DNA from 3 places in the Bradyrhizobium sp. SZCCHNR1098 genome. Region 1 is predicted to be linked to each of the others. Evidence: riboswitches for the same ligand, from Rfam matches in the RefSeq annotation. Region 1 holds a riboswitch; each other region holds the start of a gene.
What was found. A riboswitch is a leader RNA that binds a small molecule or an ion and turns the genes downstream of it on or off. The one in region 1 is predicted to bind S-adenosylmethionine.
Positions count from the first base shown of each region.

Region 1 (5,325 bases):
GGGAACGCTCGATCGCGTGGCGCCCGGTGTGAAGTCGCAGGACGTCAACAACCTGCTCGGTGCGCTCGACCGCGCGATTCCCGGCCTCGGCAAGGTCGTCAAGCAGAACGCCAATGTCGGCGTCGCGCTCGGCATCAATGCGCTCGGCAAGGAGGCCACGCTCGAAGGACGCAAGGCGCGGACCTTCCCGTTGCGCTTCGCCGACGGGGTCGTGGTGCTCGGTCCGTTCAAGGTCGCCCGCGTCCCACCGCTGTTCTGAAGCCTTCAGGGCTTCTTCAACTGCGGCAGCGGCCGGCCGAAGTCCGGCGCCGCCGAATCCTGGCCGATATCGACGATGCCGCGGCGGATCGCGCGGGTGCGGGTGAAGTGATCGAACAGCGCATCGCCGTCGCCGCGGCGGATCGCCCGCGTCAGCTTGGAGAGGTCCTCGGTGAAGGTGCCGAGCATGTCGAGCACGGCATCCTTGTTGCTCAGGAAGATGTCGCGCCACATCGTCGGGTCGGATGCGGCGATGCGGGTGAAATCGCGAAAGCCGCCGGCGGAGAACTTGATCACCTCGGACTCCGTCACCTGCGCCAGCTCGTCGGCGGTGCCGACGATGGTGTAGGCGATCAGATGCGGCAGATGGCTGGTGATCGCGAGCACGCGGTCGTGGTGATCCGGCGTCATGATCTCGACCTTGGCGCCGAGCGCCGCCCAGAACGCGCGCAGACGATCGATCGCGTCGGCATCTACACCGTCGGGTGGCGTCAGGATGCACCAGCGGTTGATGAACAGCTCGGCGAAACCAGAATCCGGTCCCGAATTCTCGGTGCCGGCGACCGGATGCGCCGGCACGAAATGAACATGCGCTGGCAGATGCGGCGCCATGTCGCGAACGATGGCGCCCTTCACGGAGCCGACGTCGGAGACGATGGCGCCGGGCTTCAGATGCGGCGCGATCTCGGCCGCGACCGGACCGCACGCTCCGACGGGAATACAGAGGATGACGAGGTCGGCATCCTTGACCGCCTCCGCATTGCTCGCCACGACGCGGTCGACGAGGCCGAGTTCGGCGACGCGCGCGCGAGTCTTCTCCGAGCGCGCGGTGGTGACGATCTCGCCGGCCACGCCCTGCAGCCGCGCCGCCCGCGCGATCGAGCCGCCGATCAGGCCGAAGCCGATCAGCGCGATGCGTTCGAACCGCCCCGCGACGCTCATTTCGCCCTCATGAATTCGCTGAGAGCCTCCACGACCAGACGATTGGCTTCCTCGGTGCCGATCGTCATGCGCAGCGCGTTCGGCAGCTTGTAGTTGGCGAGCGCGCGCAGCACGAGGCCGCGCCGGGTCAGGAATGCGTCGGCCTCGACCGCGGTCTTGCCCTTGTCGGTCGGGAAGTGGATCAGGATGAAATTGGTGACGCTCGGCGTCACCTTCAGCCCGAGCTTGCCGATCTCCTCGGTCAGCCAGTTGCGCCACGTTTCCGTATGCGTCTTCGACATCTGCTGATGCGCGGTGTCCTCGATCGCGGCGACCGCGGCGAGCATCGCCGGCGAGGAGACGTTGAACGGCCCACGGATTCGGTTGATCGCATCGACGATGGGCGCGGGGCCGAACATCCAGCCGACGCGGAGCGCCGCGAGGCCGTGGATCTTGGAAAAGGTGTGGGTGACGACGGTGTTCTCGGTCGTCGCGACCAGCTCGATCCCGAACTCATAATCGTTGCGCGAGACGTAGTCGGCATAGGCGGCGTCGAGCACCAGCACGACATGCGAGGGAAGGCCGGCGCGCAGCCGCTTGACCTCGTCGAACGGGATGTAGGTGCCGGTCGGGTTGTTCGGATTGGCGAGCCACACGAGCTTGGTGCGCGGCGTCACCGCGGCCAGGATCGCGTCGACGTCGGTGCGATACTCGGTCTCGGCGGCAACCACGTTCCTGGCGCCGCAGCCCATGGTCGCGATCGGATAGACCAGGAAGCCGTGCGCGGTGGAGATCGCCTCGTCGCCTTGCCCGAGAAAGGTGTGTGCCAGCAGATTCAGGATCTCGTCGGAGCCGGCGCCGCAGACGATGCGGCCGGGATCGAGGCCATAGGTGCGGCCGATCGCCTCGCGCAGCACCCGCGAGGTGCCTTCCGGATAATCCTCCAGATGCGTGGCCGCGCTCTTGAAGGCGTCGATCGCCTTGGGTGAAGGACCGAACGGAGTCTCGTTCGCCGACAGCTTGAACACCTTGCGGCCCGGCTCGGGCTTCGGGCTCTTGCCCGGCGTGTAGGGCGCAATCTCGAGGATGCCGGGATTCGGCACGGGGCGGTTCATCGTCAACTCCGGAAAATCATCACTGGCGCGGGGCGTCTCAGCTGGGAACCGTATAGCGTTTCGCATGGCCGCCGACGAGGGCCGTCGAGCGGACCGAGGCGCCCGCCGCGATCAGGGCAGCCTTGATCTTGTCGAGGTTCGACGGCGACTCGATCGACACCAACAGCGCCGCGCCGTCGAAGGCGGTATCGGGCACCGCGATGACGTCGGCGAGCGGCGACAGCGCGCGGGACACCTGCGCATTCCAGCCGGAGACGCGGATGCTCCAGGTCTCGACCTCCAGCACCAGCGCGTCGTCCGCGACGCGCGAGATCGCGAACACCGGCAGCGCCGCCGGATGGTCGGCCCGCTCGATGAACGGCATCCGCGCGATGATCTTCGGCGCGCCCGCGGGCTCCAGCGTGATCCACCACGGCGTATGCCCCGAGGTCGTCGACACCAGCGCGAGATCGCCCTTCGAGCGCGCCACGGCTTCGACGGCGGCCTGGGCGCTGAAATGGGCGACATAAGGCACCACGAAGCCGAAATGGAACCTGGCGGAATCGCGCATCGCGGATTCGCCGACCGACACGTCGGCGTGAACCGAGAACGGCGCCTGCACGTAAGTGAACGTCGAGACGATCACGCGCCAGATGCCCTCGACGGTGTCGAGCGGCAGGATGCCGCGATGGCGCTGCACCAGGCGCCGCATCATGTCGGCCTCTCGCGCCGGGCGGAACGCCGAGCCGACCTCCTGGGTCTTCTTGACCTTGATCAGCCGGTCGATGATGTCGGCCCTGTTCATCAGGAGCTGATGGACCTGCTCGTCGATCGCGTCGATCTCCTTGCGCAAATCGGCGAGCGAGGGAGGGGCTGGCGGCGGGGTCGACATGGGCAGGGTCACTCTTCGCAGGCCGCGGGTCAACGCGCGGCGGACTGGAACGGATGCCGTTCTCTCCGATGCGGGGGACGTGCGCAACAGCAAGTTTACCTCGTGCTGCCTAGGCTTGGCTGACCTGCAGCCATGGGGCGCCCGATCGGCGGTCAACCCGAGCTTGCCTTGACGAGGAGCGCCCGCGGGACTAGTTTCTGCCTGTTCCGTGGTCATTTGAGCCGGCCGGCTTGCAGCCACGTTAAAAAACTCGCTAAACAGGCCGGGGACGTTATCGATCCCGGCCGAACCCCAGTTCAGGCCGGGTTTTTCATGGCCTGATGTGTCACGTGGTTCGGGAGCCCTTGCCGGATGGCCGGGGTGAGAGACATGACAGGCCTGACGCCGAAACCCACCTCCGCGCTGCGCACGATTGCGCCCGAAGAGCGCTCGCACGAGGTCGATCATCCGAGCTCGCTGGTCGCGCAGTTCGGTGCCGACAAGCCGCTCAGGCTCGATTGCGGCGTCGACCTGTCGCCGTTCCAGATCGCCTACCAGACCTATGGCGAGCTCAACGCCGACAAGTCGAACGCGGTCCTGGTCTGCCACGCGCTGACCGGCGACCAGCACGTCGCCAACCGTCATCCGGTCACCGGCAAGCCGGGCTGGTGGGAGACGCTGGTCGGCCCCGGCCGTCCGCTCGATCCCAGCCGCTATTTCATCATCTGCTCGAACGTGATTGGCGGCTGCATGGGCTCGACCGGCCCGGCCTCGCTGAACCCTGCGACCGGCAAGGTCTGGGGGCTCGATTTCCCGATCATCACCATCCCCGACATGGTGCGGGCGCAGGCGATGCTGATCGACCATCTCGGCATCGACACGCTGTTCGCCGTGGTCGGCGGCTCGATGGGCGGCATGCAGGCGCTGCAATGGACGGTGGCCTATCCGCAGCGCGTGTTCGCCACGCTCGCGATCGCCTGCGCGACGCGGCACTCGGCACAGAACATCGCCTTCCACGAGCTCGGCCGCCAGGCCGTCATGGCCGATCCCGACTGGGACCACGGCCGCTACGGCGACAAGGGCACTCATCCGCATCGCGGCCTCGCGGTGGCACGGATGGCCGCGCATATCACTTATCTGTCGGATGCCGCCCTGCATCGCAAGTTCGGCCGCCGCATGCAAGACCGCGAGTTGCCGACGTTCTCGTTCGACGCCGACTTCCAGGTCGAGAGCTATCTGCGCTATCAGGGCTCGTCCTTCGTCGAGCGCTTCGACGCCAACTCCTATCTCTATCTGACGCGGGCGATGGACTATTTCGACATCGCCGGCGACCACGATGGCGTGCTGGCGGCGGCGTTCCGCGGCATCAAGACGCGCTTTTGCGTGGTGTCCTTCACCAGCGACTGGCTGTTTCCGACTTCGGAGTCGCGGGCGCTGGTGCATGCGCTCAACGCGTCCAGCGCGCGCGTGTCGTTTGCCGAGATCGAGACCGACAGGGGGCACGACGCGTTCCTGCTCGACGTCCCCGAGTTCTTCGAGATCGCCAGCGCTTTTCTCGATTCCGCCGGCAAGGCGCGCGGCCTCAAGGTCGCGACGGGAGGCTGAGACATGAGCATGCAGGGTGTGCTGCCGCTGAACGGATTCTCCGGCGGCGAGGTGCTGGCCTATCGGCCCGATCATCTCCTGATCGCCGGCATGGTCGAGAGCGGCTCCAAGGTGCTCGACATCGGCTGCGGCGACGGTGACCTGCTGCAGCTGCTCGAGAGCCGCGGCATCGACGGCCGCGGCATCGAGCTGTCGCGCGAGGGCGTCAACCATTGTGTCGCCAAGGGCCTCGCGGTGGTGCAGGGCGATGCTGACACCGATCTCGTCGATTATCCCGACGATGCGTTCGACTACGTGGTCCTGTCGCAGACCCTGCAAGCGACGCGGCGGCCCAAGACGGTGCTGGAAAATCTCCTGCGCATCGGCCGCCGTGCCATCGTCACCTTCCCGAATTTCGGCTTCTGGCGGCTGCGGCTGCAGCTGCTGGTCGGCGGCCACATGCCGCGCACCGACAATCTGCCTTTCACCTGGTACGACACGCCGAACATCCATTTCTGCACCATCAAGGACTTCGTGCAGCTCTGCGACGAGATCGGCGTCAAGATGGAGCGCGCCGTCGCACTTGATAGTTACGGC
Region 1 covers NZ_JAUEXY010000004.1:76,305-81,629, reverse strand. Annotated here, with positions in the region: gene QX135_RS10775 (DUF2125 domain-containing protein) at 1-259, shown strand, start outside; gene QX135_RS10770 (prephenate/arogenate dehydrogenase family protein) at 265-1,200, opposite strand; gene hisC (histidinol-phosphate transaminase) at 1,197-2,294, opposite strand; gene QX135_RS10760 (chorismate mutase) at 2,332-3,165, opposite strand; SAM riboswitch at 3,364-3,443, shown strand; gene QX135_RS10755 (homoserine O-acetyltransferase) at 3,535-4,749, shown strand; gene metW (methionine biosynthesis protein MetW) at 4,753-5,325, shown strand, end outside.

Region 2 (5,325 bases), 350 kb from region 1:
CGACGGCGCGCAGGGTTGCCGGATGCTCTGGATCACCGACGTGCTGCCGCACGCCATCGCGCCCTATATCGAGCAGCAGATGGCGCTCGGCACGCGCGCGATGCAGGACGCCATAGGCGGGCTGGGCGCCTAGACGAGCCGAGCAGCCGTCAGCCGACATGCGGAGATGGCGGGATCTGCGCCCCCGAGCCGAGCTCGACCGCCAGCACGGCCGGGCGCAGCTCCAGCGCTGCGGCCGGCTTCGGGCCCCAGCGGGTGAGCATGACGGTGGCGAGCGTCAGCACTCCGAGCAGGACCATCGAGGACGCCGCCAGCATGAAGAAGTCGCCCTCGGTCGCGGCATGGCTCAGCAGATAGCTACCGCCTGCGGCGATGAAGACGAGCCGCACCGTCTGTGCCAACACCGGACCGATCACCCTGGCCGCGCCCTGTGAGGAGAAGTACATCGAGATCGCCAGGCCGATGAAGGCATACATTGGCGCTGCGACCTGCAGATAGTGCCGGCCGGCGCTGCGCGCGCTCTCGTCCTGGGTGAAGATGTCGACCCACAATTGCGGGACGATCGCGATCAGCGTCGACAGCGCACCCACCGACGCGAAAGAGACCAGCCCCGCCGTCCAGGCGATCCGGCGGGCACGCGCGATTCTTTCCGCACCGATCGCCATGCCGACCATCGGCACCGAGGCCATGCCGACGGAGAACGCGACAGTGGTCACCATGAATTCGAGCCGTGCGCCGATGCCGTAGCCGGCCAGCACGGCGGTGCCGAACGATGCCAGCATGTGCGTGAAGATCGCGATCGACAGCACGGATTGCAGCGGCGAGAAGCAGGCGATGGCGCCGACCTTGAGGATGTCGGCGAACATCGCGCGGCTGATCTTCAGGCCCCGCAGCTTCGGCCGCACGCGCGCGCGGCCGGAGAACAGGTACCAGCCCATCACCGAGATGCTGACGCAGAAAGCCAGCAGCGCGCCGGCGGCGACGCCGCGCATGCCGAGCCCGAGGACCAGGCTGAGCGTGCCGCCCAATACGATCTGCAGCAGCGCCGAACTGAGGATCATGAACGACGGCAGCTTCATGTTGCCGGTGCCGCGCAGGATGCCGGCCATCGAGTTCATCAGCCAGGGCAGGATGGCGCCGCCGAAGAAGATCTGCAGATAGGCTGTGGCATGGCTCAGCACCGCGCCGCGGCCGCCGAGCACCTCCAGCAAAGCGGGACCGAACACCAGCATGCCGACCATGAAGGTCGCGCCGAACAACAGCGCAATCAGCAGCGCGTGCGTGGCGAGGGTCGAGGCCCGTTCGGTGTCGCCGGCGCCGAGCGCCCGCGCGATCGCCGAGGCCACGCCGCCGCCCATGGCGCCGCCGGACATCGTCATGGTCAGGATCACCAGCGGGAACACTAGTGCCATCGCCGCCAGCGCCTCGATACCGAGCCGGCCGATATAGGAGGTCTCGGCGATGACGACGCAGGTGCCTGCCGTGTTCGCGATGATGTTGGGCCAGGCCAGCGACAGCAGGGTGCGCAGAATGGGTCCGTCGACGAGCGCATTCCGAACCGGCTTCGCGATGGGCGGCAACGTACGCCCCTCGCCGACCGGACTGTCGGCCAAGCCGATCTCGGACATGCTCGCTCCCCGTTTGGCCGCGCCATCTGGCGGGACCTTTGTCGTTCCTCCTAGCACACCGCCGGGCCGCGCCCCGTGCAGCGGGCGCATTGGGGGTGCGCGGTCAGCGCGCAGCCGGGCCTAGAGGCGGAAGTGCTTGGAGAGCTTCAGGCCCTGGGCCTGGTAGTTGGAGCCGATGCGGCTGCCATACATCGCGTTCGGCCGGGCCAGCATCTTCTCATAGACGAGGCGGCCGACGATCTGACCGTGCTCGAGGATGAACGGCACCTCGCGCGAGCGCACCTCGAGCACCGCGCGCGAGCCCTGCCCGCCGGCGCCGGCATAGCCGAAGCCGGGATCGAAGAAGCCGGCATAGTGGACACGGAATTCGCCCACGAGCGGATCGAACGGCACCATCTCGGCGGCGTAGTCCGGCGGCACCTGCACGGCCTCCTTCGAAGCCAGGATGTAGAACTCGCCGGGATCGAGAATGAGGCTGCCGTCGGGGCGCGCCTTGATCGGCTCCCAGAACTCCTCCACAGCATAGCCGGCGCGGCGGTCGACGTCGACGACGCCGGTATGGCGCTTGGCGCGATAGCCCACATAGCCGTTGGCATTGCTGCCGGACAGGTCGACGGAAAGAGCGACGCCGCCGACGAGATCCGCATCATCGCGATCCACCAGCCGCTCGGCCTGATGCAGCGCGATCAGTTCGTCCTCCGACAGAACCGCGTCGCGGTAGCGGAAGCGGACCTGGGACAGGCGCGAGCCTTCGCGCAGCAAAACGGGAAACGTCTTCGGGCTGATCTCGGCGTAGAGCGGACCGTGATAGCCGGCTCCGATCATGTCGAACCGTCGCGTGCCGTCGGCGATCACGCGGGTGAACACGTCGAGCCGCCCGGTCGAGCTCTTCGGATTGGCGGCCGCGACGATGTCCTTCGGCAGCGCGAGACTCTCCAAGAGCGGCACGATGTAGACGCAGTTGGTCTCCAGCACTGCGCCGTCGGCGAGCGCGAATTCGTGCAGCTTCAACTCGTCGATACGCTCGGCGACCGTCGCGCCCGGCCCGGGCAGAAAGCTTGCCCGCACGCGATAGGCGATGTCGCCGAGCCGCAGGTCCAGGCTCGCCGGCTGGATCTGGCTTTCGACAAAATCGTATGCGGGGATGATCAGGCCAGCCTCCGCCATCGCCACGATCATGCGATCGGGGAGGATGCCGTGGGCGTCGGGGCTGAGCGAAAACGGCAAGACCTGATCCTTTGCAGGCGCCGGAACGGCGGCTTATCGAGCCTATATAGGGTCTTTTTACCGGTTATCCGATGGCTGGCTTGACGGAAAGGCCGGTTGCGACTATGAGCACGACTTATCCCGTGGTGATTTGAGCCGGCCGGCTTGCAGCCACGTTAAATAAGTCGCTAAACAGGCCGGGGACGATTGTGATCCCGGCCGTGAGGAGTTTTCCCAGGCCGGTTTTTTTGTGCCCATCGCTGGAGGCGGTGGTCACGATGGAGGTCACATGTCGAAGTCCCCCGCGAAGGCCCCGGCGTCGTTCGCCCGCTATCGTCCTGAAACCCGCCTGGTGCATTCCGGCACCTTGCGTTCCGAATTCGGCGAGACCGCCGAGGCGCTCTATCTGACGCAAGGCTTCGTCTACGCCACCGCCGAGGAGTGCGAGGCGCGCTTCAAGGGCGAGGATCCCGGCTTCATCTATTCGCGCTTCTCCAACCCGACCACGGCAATGTTCGAGCGCCGCATGATCGAGCTCGAGGGCGCCGAGGCCTGCCGCTCGGCCGCAACCGGCATGGCCGCAGTCACCACGGCAATCCTCGCTCCCCTCCGTGCCGGCGATCACGTCGTCGCCGCCAAGGCGCTGTTCGGCTCGTGCCGCTACGTCGTCGAAGATCTCTTGCCGCGCTACGGCATCGAATCGACCCTGGTCGATGGGCTCGACCTCGACCAATGGCAGAAGGCGGTCAGGCCGAACACCAAGTCGTTCTTCCTGGAGAGCCCGACCAATCCGACGCTCGACGTGATGGACATTCCCGCGATCGCCGAGATCGCGCACGCCCGTGGCGCGCGACTGATCGTCGACAACGTGTTCGCGACCCCGATCTGGCAGAGCCCGCTCGCGCTCGGCGCCGACGTCGTGGTGTATTCCGCGACCAAGCACATCGATGGCCAGGGCCGCTGCCTCGGCGGCGTGATCCTGTCGTCGGAGGCGTTCATCGCCGAGCACATCCACAATTTCATGCGCCAGACCGGTCCGTCGATCTCGCCGTTCAACGCCTGGGTCCTGCTCAAGGGCCTGGAGACCTTGGCGGTGCGCGTGCGCGCGCAGACCGAGACGGCGGCGAAGGTGGCCGACTTTCTCGCGGCGCATCCGAAGATCTCGCGGCTGATCTATCCCGGTCGCGAGGACCATCCGCAGGCGGCGACCGTGCGCAAGCAGATGCGCGCCGGCTCGACGCTGGTCGGCTTCGAGGTGAAGGGCGGCAAGGCCGGCGCGTTCCGCACGCTCAACGGCTTGAAGCTCGCGCGCATCTCCAACAATCTCGGCGACGCCAAGACGCTGGTCACGCATCCGGCGACGACGACGCACCAGCGGCTGACGCCGGAGGCGCGCGCCGAGCTCGGCATCAGCGAGGGCTTCATCCGCTTCTCCGCCGGGCTCGAGCATGCCGACGATCTGATCGAGGATCTGGATGCGGCCCTGAGGGCCGCGTAGCGAATGGCCGCATAGAGAATGGCGAATAGGGCGTACCGATTGCATCCTATTCGCTACTCGCTACTCGCTATTCCCTACTCGCCACTCTCACATCGGCCGATAGGTCAGCACGTTGGCCGGCGTGTTGATGCCGAGCTTGACCTGGCCGACCGAGCGGATGATGTCGTCGCCGAGCAGCTGGGCGAAGCAGGCGTAGCCCCAATCGCTCATGTGCAGACCGTCCGAGATCACGAACTCGTTGATCGGGATCGCCTGCCGCTCGTGCCAGTCGCGCATCACCTCGAAGCGGGGGAAGATGCCGGCGTGATGCAGCTCGGCGATACGCCCGAGCAGCTTGTTCATGCGGCTGGCGTTCTCCGAGCGCTCGTTGACGCGCGGCGAATATTGCAGGTCGACCAGCACGACATCGGAGGCCGCCGCCTGGATCTTGGCGACGCCGTCATCGACCAGCTTGGCGGTCTCGGCGGGATCGAGATCGCGCAGCACGGCATTGGTGCCGACCTGCCAGATCACGAGATCCGGATGCCGGTCGATCACCGACGTCTCCAGCCGCTTCATCATCTCCGGCGCATCCTCGCCGCCGACGCCGGCATTGATGACGCTGATGTCGACCATCGGATATTGCCGGCGCAGCTGCGCGGCGAGCCGATTCGGATAGGTGTAGTCCGGCGCGCTCGCGCCATAGCCCTGCGTCGACGACGAGCCGAAGGCGACGATGACGACCGGCAGGCCGGAGGCGAGCTTGTTGGCGACGTGCGGCAGCGAAATGAAATTCTTCTTGGCGACGCCCTTCGGCGTCAGGCACGGCACGCGGTTGAAGATGTCGGTGGCCGACTTCGCGACCTGCTTGACCTTGTCGATCGCCCGCTCGGTGATGCTGCGCGACGGCGGCGCCGCCACGACGGCCTGCCCGGCTGCAGCCGGCGGCTGTGCATCGGTCATGGCCGGCGCGGTCGTCGCCGCAGGCGGCGAGGTTATGGTCGCCGGGCGCGC
Region 2 covers NZ_JAUEXY010000004.1:421,396-426,720, forward strand. Annotated here, with positions in the region: gene QX135_RS12325 (SRPBCC family protein) at 1-133, shown strand, start outside; gene QX135_RS12330 (MATE family efflux transporter) at 150-1,628, opposite strand; gene QX135_RS12335 (2'-deoxycytidine 5'-triphosphate deaminase) at 1,749-2,855, opposite strand; SAM riboswitch at 2,968-3,047, shown strand; gene QX135_RS12340 (O-succinylhomoserine sulfhydrylase) at 3,124-4,332, shown strand; gene QX135_RS12345 (SGNH/GDSL hydrolase family protein) at 4,420-5,325, opposite strand, start outside.
Region 2: another riboswitch for S-adenosylmethionine. It lies ahead of QX135_RS12340 (O-succinylhomoserine sulfhydrylase); the one in region 1 lies ahead of QX135_RS10755 (homoserine O-acetyltransferase).

Region 3 (5,325 bases), on a different contig from region 1:
TTCTTGCGGTGGTTTCGGAGGTGCGCAATGCCGGCTCGGAACACGATCTGCTGAGCTGGCAACGAGAGGTCGACGGGATCATCGCCGAGACACTCAAGGGCTATGACGATGGAGCCATCGAACCAGAGGACTTGGCGGCATTCGGCTTGGTCCTCGAACTCTTCAACCATGCCGTCGCCGAAAGGCGAGCGACGCTGCCGAGCGGCGCCCCCGATCAATCATGGACGCCAAGTCCAACCCTCGCCTCTCGGCGATAGGCTCGGCTCATGAGGAGGAGATTTCGTGCGTCGACACCAGTTCGAACGCACCTTGCCACCGGACTTTTTCGATGTTCTGGACGGAGGGCGCCGCGTGGCGAGCGCGTCGCAGCATCCGCAAACAGCCATCGGGCGCGACGGATCGACGGCAGTGCGATGCCGCCGCGCCGTTCAGTCGATGATGCCCGGCCCTTCGGTCATTGCGCGCGCAACGCCCTCCTTCATCTGCCTCACCACATCCGGCGCGTGCCCCTGCCAATGAACGACCTCGGCAATGACGCGCAGCGGCGCGCGGGATCGATGAGACCGCGTCGGATTCCCCGGGAACTTCTTGTCCGTCAGGTTCGGGTCGTCAACGAACGGACCTGTGGGCTCGACGACGTAGATCCGTCCCCGTCCGTCACCGGCAGCCAACTCGGCGCCCCAGATCGCCGCATCCAGCGTCGCCGTGAAGTAGACCCAGGACATCGGCTCCGCCTCGGTGAAGTTGGACGGATACCCGACAGCGATCAGGTCGCCCGGCCGCAGATCGGCGCGCGTGCCGTGGAAGAAGGATTGCGCAAACACGGTCGCAACAGATGGCATCGGTGACCTCGGATGGGTTTCCAGCACTCGTCATCTGCCGCGGAGCGACGGTCGAATGCAAATGATCGTTTCGTCTGTTGAAGACATTGTCGGCGACCTACTCGCCTCTCTCGTTCCGCAACCTAGCTGGTCCACCAGCGCCGCGTGGCCTGGCACGTCTCCAGCGCCCGCTGGTAGCCGGCGCGGACTCGCAGCCGGGTCATGTATGCTTGCTCCGCATCACCGAACACCACACCGACGTTCTTCCGCGCCATCTCGAGCGCGTAGCCCACCGAAATGTCCGCCGCGGTGAACGCATCGCCGGCCATGTATGGCCCGCGCTCCAGCCGTCGCGTCACCAGGCTCAATCGGGTCGTGAACACGTCCATCGCCTGCCGCGCGCTCCAGTTGTTGCGCTCGCTTTCAGGCGCAAGGTGCCGGGCTCCCGAAACGAAATAAAGCGAGGCTGCGAGGCCCGCCTCACCGAGGTGGAGAAACTGCTGATAGGCAGGAAAAGCAACATCATGTGCCGCGGGCGCCAGCGCTGTCGGCCCATACCGCCCCAAGATGTATTCCATGATCGCAACGGACTCGACCATCGTGACGTCGCCATCGCGGATCGCCGGAATGAATCCGGCGGGATTGATCGTCAGGAACTCGGCGTCGTTCTCGACCCCGGCCAGGAGATCCACGTCCCGAAGCCGGTACGGCAGCCCCATCTCTTCGAGCAACCAGACGACACGGAAGCCTCTGCCCTCTCCGAACACAGTGATCATCGCTCGCAACCTCCTCCGTTGTCCGCTCCCAGGACGGCCCTCCGTTCGTCAGCCCGACATGCGGCCGGAGATTTTCTCAGCGGCTCCTCGAACTCCGGCTTGGCGCAGCACATCATGATCAGACTCGAAGATGAAAAGACGCACTAAAGATGTCGGCGGCTAGCCCATCCCAAACCGTCCAAACAGGTGGGAGCACAGCCCGCTTTCAGGTCTGAAGCAGAAGCAGGCGACCAAGGCCCTCAATGGCTGCATTTGACCCATTGCGATCATCGCGGACTGCGGGCAAGGAAGGTTGCAGTGAACGAGGCGATGCTCGGACGCCTATCCGCGCGCGGTAGGGGAAATGAGATGGCGCAAGAAATTATTGCGGCAGCGGGCAATACGGAAGTCCCAGCGTATCTCACGCTTGTTGAACTCGGATATTCGGTCGACCGCCTCGATAAGGGCGGTGAAGAGCACTGGATCGCGAAGAAAGGGACGCTTGAGCTTGTTGCCGATGGCCCGCTAGAACTTCTCGGCCTCTGTCTCTTGAGAAGCGAACGTGGAGCACGCTGGCAGGCAGCCGATAGCGAGATCGACGGGTTCTTGAAACGATTTTACCCGTTGGATAGATGACCGGGATCGCCATCATGTCGTTTAGCGATGTCCGGTTATGTGAAGGGTTTCGGATGCCGGCCGCATGATTGACGGCGCGGCATATTCGGGCGGCCGGCGTCCGAAACCCTCCAAGGGAGGAAACCGCGCATGTTGAGCGGGGTGGCGCGGCAAGCGCTATGGGGATTTGAGCAATCTAAAAGCAGACTTGATCATCTATTCCTTGTCGGCACATCGCCCTCGACCATCATTTCGTCAGCCATCTCTCGAAGTACAAATTGATCGGGTTGGAAACGTAAGCGCCATACGCTGGGCACGGAACGAACCCCTTCGCCCGATAGAGCCTCTGGGCATCGGGAAGAAATTCCGTGGTTTCCAGCCGCAGAACCGGCAGCTTGGCGGTCAGGGCCGCTTCCACGACGCGCGTCAAGAGCCTGCTGCCTATTCCAGTTGCACGAACCTCGGTGACGACATACATGCGCTTCACCTCCCCGGTACCATCAGCGAACACCTGCAGCCCCGCACAGCCAACGGCTTGTCCGGCAATCCGCGCGATAAACATTTGCGTGTCGTCGTGCGCTAGCCGATCAATTGGAGAGCCGTGATTCCTTTCCACCCCGCAGACCTTGTTTAAGAAATCGTCCAGCGCGGTTACGAGGTTAATCAGGTCCTGGGACCTTGCATCGGCCGGCTCAATTTCGATTCTATCGACAGTCATTCTCGTCCCCTTCTTCGAAGAGAGGAGCGCATGACGCCGTGGTGGCTTGTCCCGTTTAGTTGCCGGACCGGCCACATCTTCTTCCGAAGGAAGAAAGCCACCTTGCTCGGGGAGCAGGTTGGCGCTGGGCGTCGGCCCAACTCTTGATGTTGGAGTTGACGATAGCTGGCACGATCGAGCTTGGCAAGCACGCCCCAGTTTGAGGAACAACGCGCGGCCGCTCCTGGCCCAACGCGGACCTTTTCAGCCGACGCTGGCGACGTACGGGACGGGCGCTTCGCGCAACTGCGCCATACCGGCAATTTTTGGTTGTGAATTATCTTCGCGTGTGATGGAATCCGCTTATGAACGCGAGAATTCCTTCGCTGGCCGGTGTGTTCGTACTGCTACTGGCTTCGGCGTCTTTCTCATATGCGCAAACGGAAAGTGTCGGCGCTCAGGCAAGCGCTCGCGAAGCGTGGAAAAAGAAGATTGTAATACTATTAGTGAGCAAGAGAACGTTTCCGCCAGGGGCGGCCGGTCAAAGTGGCACGGCCAAGGTCAAGTTTGTCATTGATCGGCAGGGGAAACTGATTTCCAGAGAACTGGTGGAAAGCGCCGGCTCCGAGTTACTCGATACGGCGGCCCTAAGTATGATTGAGCGAGCGGAACCATTTCCGGAGCCGCCCGCAGAGATGAGCGACGATAGCTTCACCTTTACGGTACCCATCAACTTTGCCAACAGGAAGCAGTTGCCTTGGGCAGGCGGACAATGGCCTGCTGAGTGGGTCGACGAGCAGAAGAAGATTGACACAAAAATTCACGGCATCTGTCGTGGCTGCTAAGGCGTGAGTGAAACTCACGCGCAACAACATTGAAGCTGCGCCATCCTGTAGCGCTCGATGCAATCCATAAGCCTCGCGTGAAGAGACAGGAGCGGCGGCATCTTCCTCGGCAGCAAACCCGGGCTGAATGGCACGTAGTAAACTCAGCTCGCGGGAACGATCGCGCGATCGGTCAGCCAGCCCAGCCCGTCCACCGTCGTCGTCTGCGGCTTGTACTCACAACCGATCCAGCCGCGATAGCCGATCGCATCCAGATGCCGGAACAGGAACGCATAGTTGATCTCGCCGGTGCCGGGCTCGTGGCGGCCCGGATTGTCGGCGAGCTGGATGTGCGCGATGCGGGCGAGATGCTTCTGCATGGTGCGGGCGAGATCGCCCTCCATGATCTGCATGTGGTAAATGTCGTACTGGAGGAACAGATTGTCGGACTCGACCTCCGAGATCAGCTGAAGCGCTTGTGCCGTGCGGTTGAGGACAAAGCCGGGAATGTCGAGCGTGTTGATCGGCTCGATCAAGAGCTTGATCCCCTGCGCTTTCAGCGCGGTTGCGGCAAAGCGCAGGTTGCGGACCAGCACCTGGTTGAGCTCGCGCGGGTCGGCATCATCAGGCGCTATCCCGACGAGGCAGTTGACCTGGCGGCAGTCGAGCGCCCGCGCGTATTCGATGGCGCGACGAACGCCGTCGCGGAATTCGTCGACGCGATCCGGCAGGATCGCGATGCCGCGCTCGCCCGCGGCCCAGTTGCCGGCGGGCAGATTGTGCAGCACCTGCGTCAGCCCGTGACGCGTCAGCTGCTCGCTCAGCTCCGCCTTGTCGAAGTCGTACGGGAAGAGATACTCGACACCGCTGAAGCCGGCCGCCTTGGCAGCCGCGAAGCGCTCGATGAACGGGAGCTCGTTGAAGAGCATGGTGAGATTGGCAGCAAAGCGCGGCATGTCATGGTCCTCGAATTGGTCCTCGAATGAGAGCGGTTGCTGCGATCAGGCCGGCAGCAAGGTGCGCGGCGGCTCGGCCGGGGTGTCGTCCACCGGCAGGTCGAGCACCTCCTCGAACTCCACGACGTTGTCGATCTCGGTACCCATCGCGATGTTGGTGACGCGTTCGAGCACGAACTCGACCACGACAGGCACCTGGTATTCCGCCATCCATTCGCGCGCGGTCGCGAACGCAGCCTGCGCCTGGCGAGGGTCGGTGACGCGGATCGCCTTGCAGCCGAGGCCCTGCGCGACCGCGACGTGGTCGACGCCATAGCCGCCGACCTCCGGCGCATTGATGTTCTCGAACGACAGCTGGACCTGATAGTCCATCGAGAAGCCGCGCTGCGCCTGCCGTATGAGGCCGAGATAGGCGTTGTTCACGACGACATGGATGTAAGGCAGGTTGAACTGGGCGCCGACCGCGAGCTCCTCGATCAGGAACTGGAAATCATAGTCGCCCGAGAGCGCGACGATCTCACGCTTCGGATCCGCGACGCGCACGCCGAGCGCGGCCGGCAAGGTCCAGCCGAGCGGCCCCGCCTGCCCCGCATTGATCCAGTTGCGCGGGCGGTGGACGCTGAGGAACTGGGCGCCGCCGATCTGCGACAGGCCGAT
Region 3 covers NZ_JAUEXY010000008.1:59,996-65,320, forward strand. Annotated here, with positions in the region: gene QX135_RS18110 (ABC transporter substrate-binding protein) at 1-257, shown strand, start outside; gene arr (NAD(+)--rifampin ADP-ribosyltransferase) at 429-842, opposite strand; gene QX135_RS18120 (glutathione S-transferase family protein) at 965-1,597, opposite strand; gene QX135_RS18125 (hypothetical protein) at 1,895-2,212, shown strand; gene QX135_RS18130 (GNAT family N-acetyltransferase) at 2,439-2,909, opposite strand; SAM-I-IV-variant riboswitch at 2,955-3,064, opposite strand; gene QX135_RS18135 (energy transducer TonB) at 3,254-3,733, shown strand; gene hyi (hydroxypyruvate isomerase) at 3,877-4,668, opposite strand; gene gcl (glyoxylate carboligase) at 4,714-5,325, opposite strand, start outside.
Region 3: another riboswitch for S-adenosylmethionine. It lies ahead of QX135_RS18130 (GNAT family N-acetyltransferase); the one in region 1 lies ahead of QX135_RS10755 (homoserine O-acetyltransferase).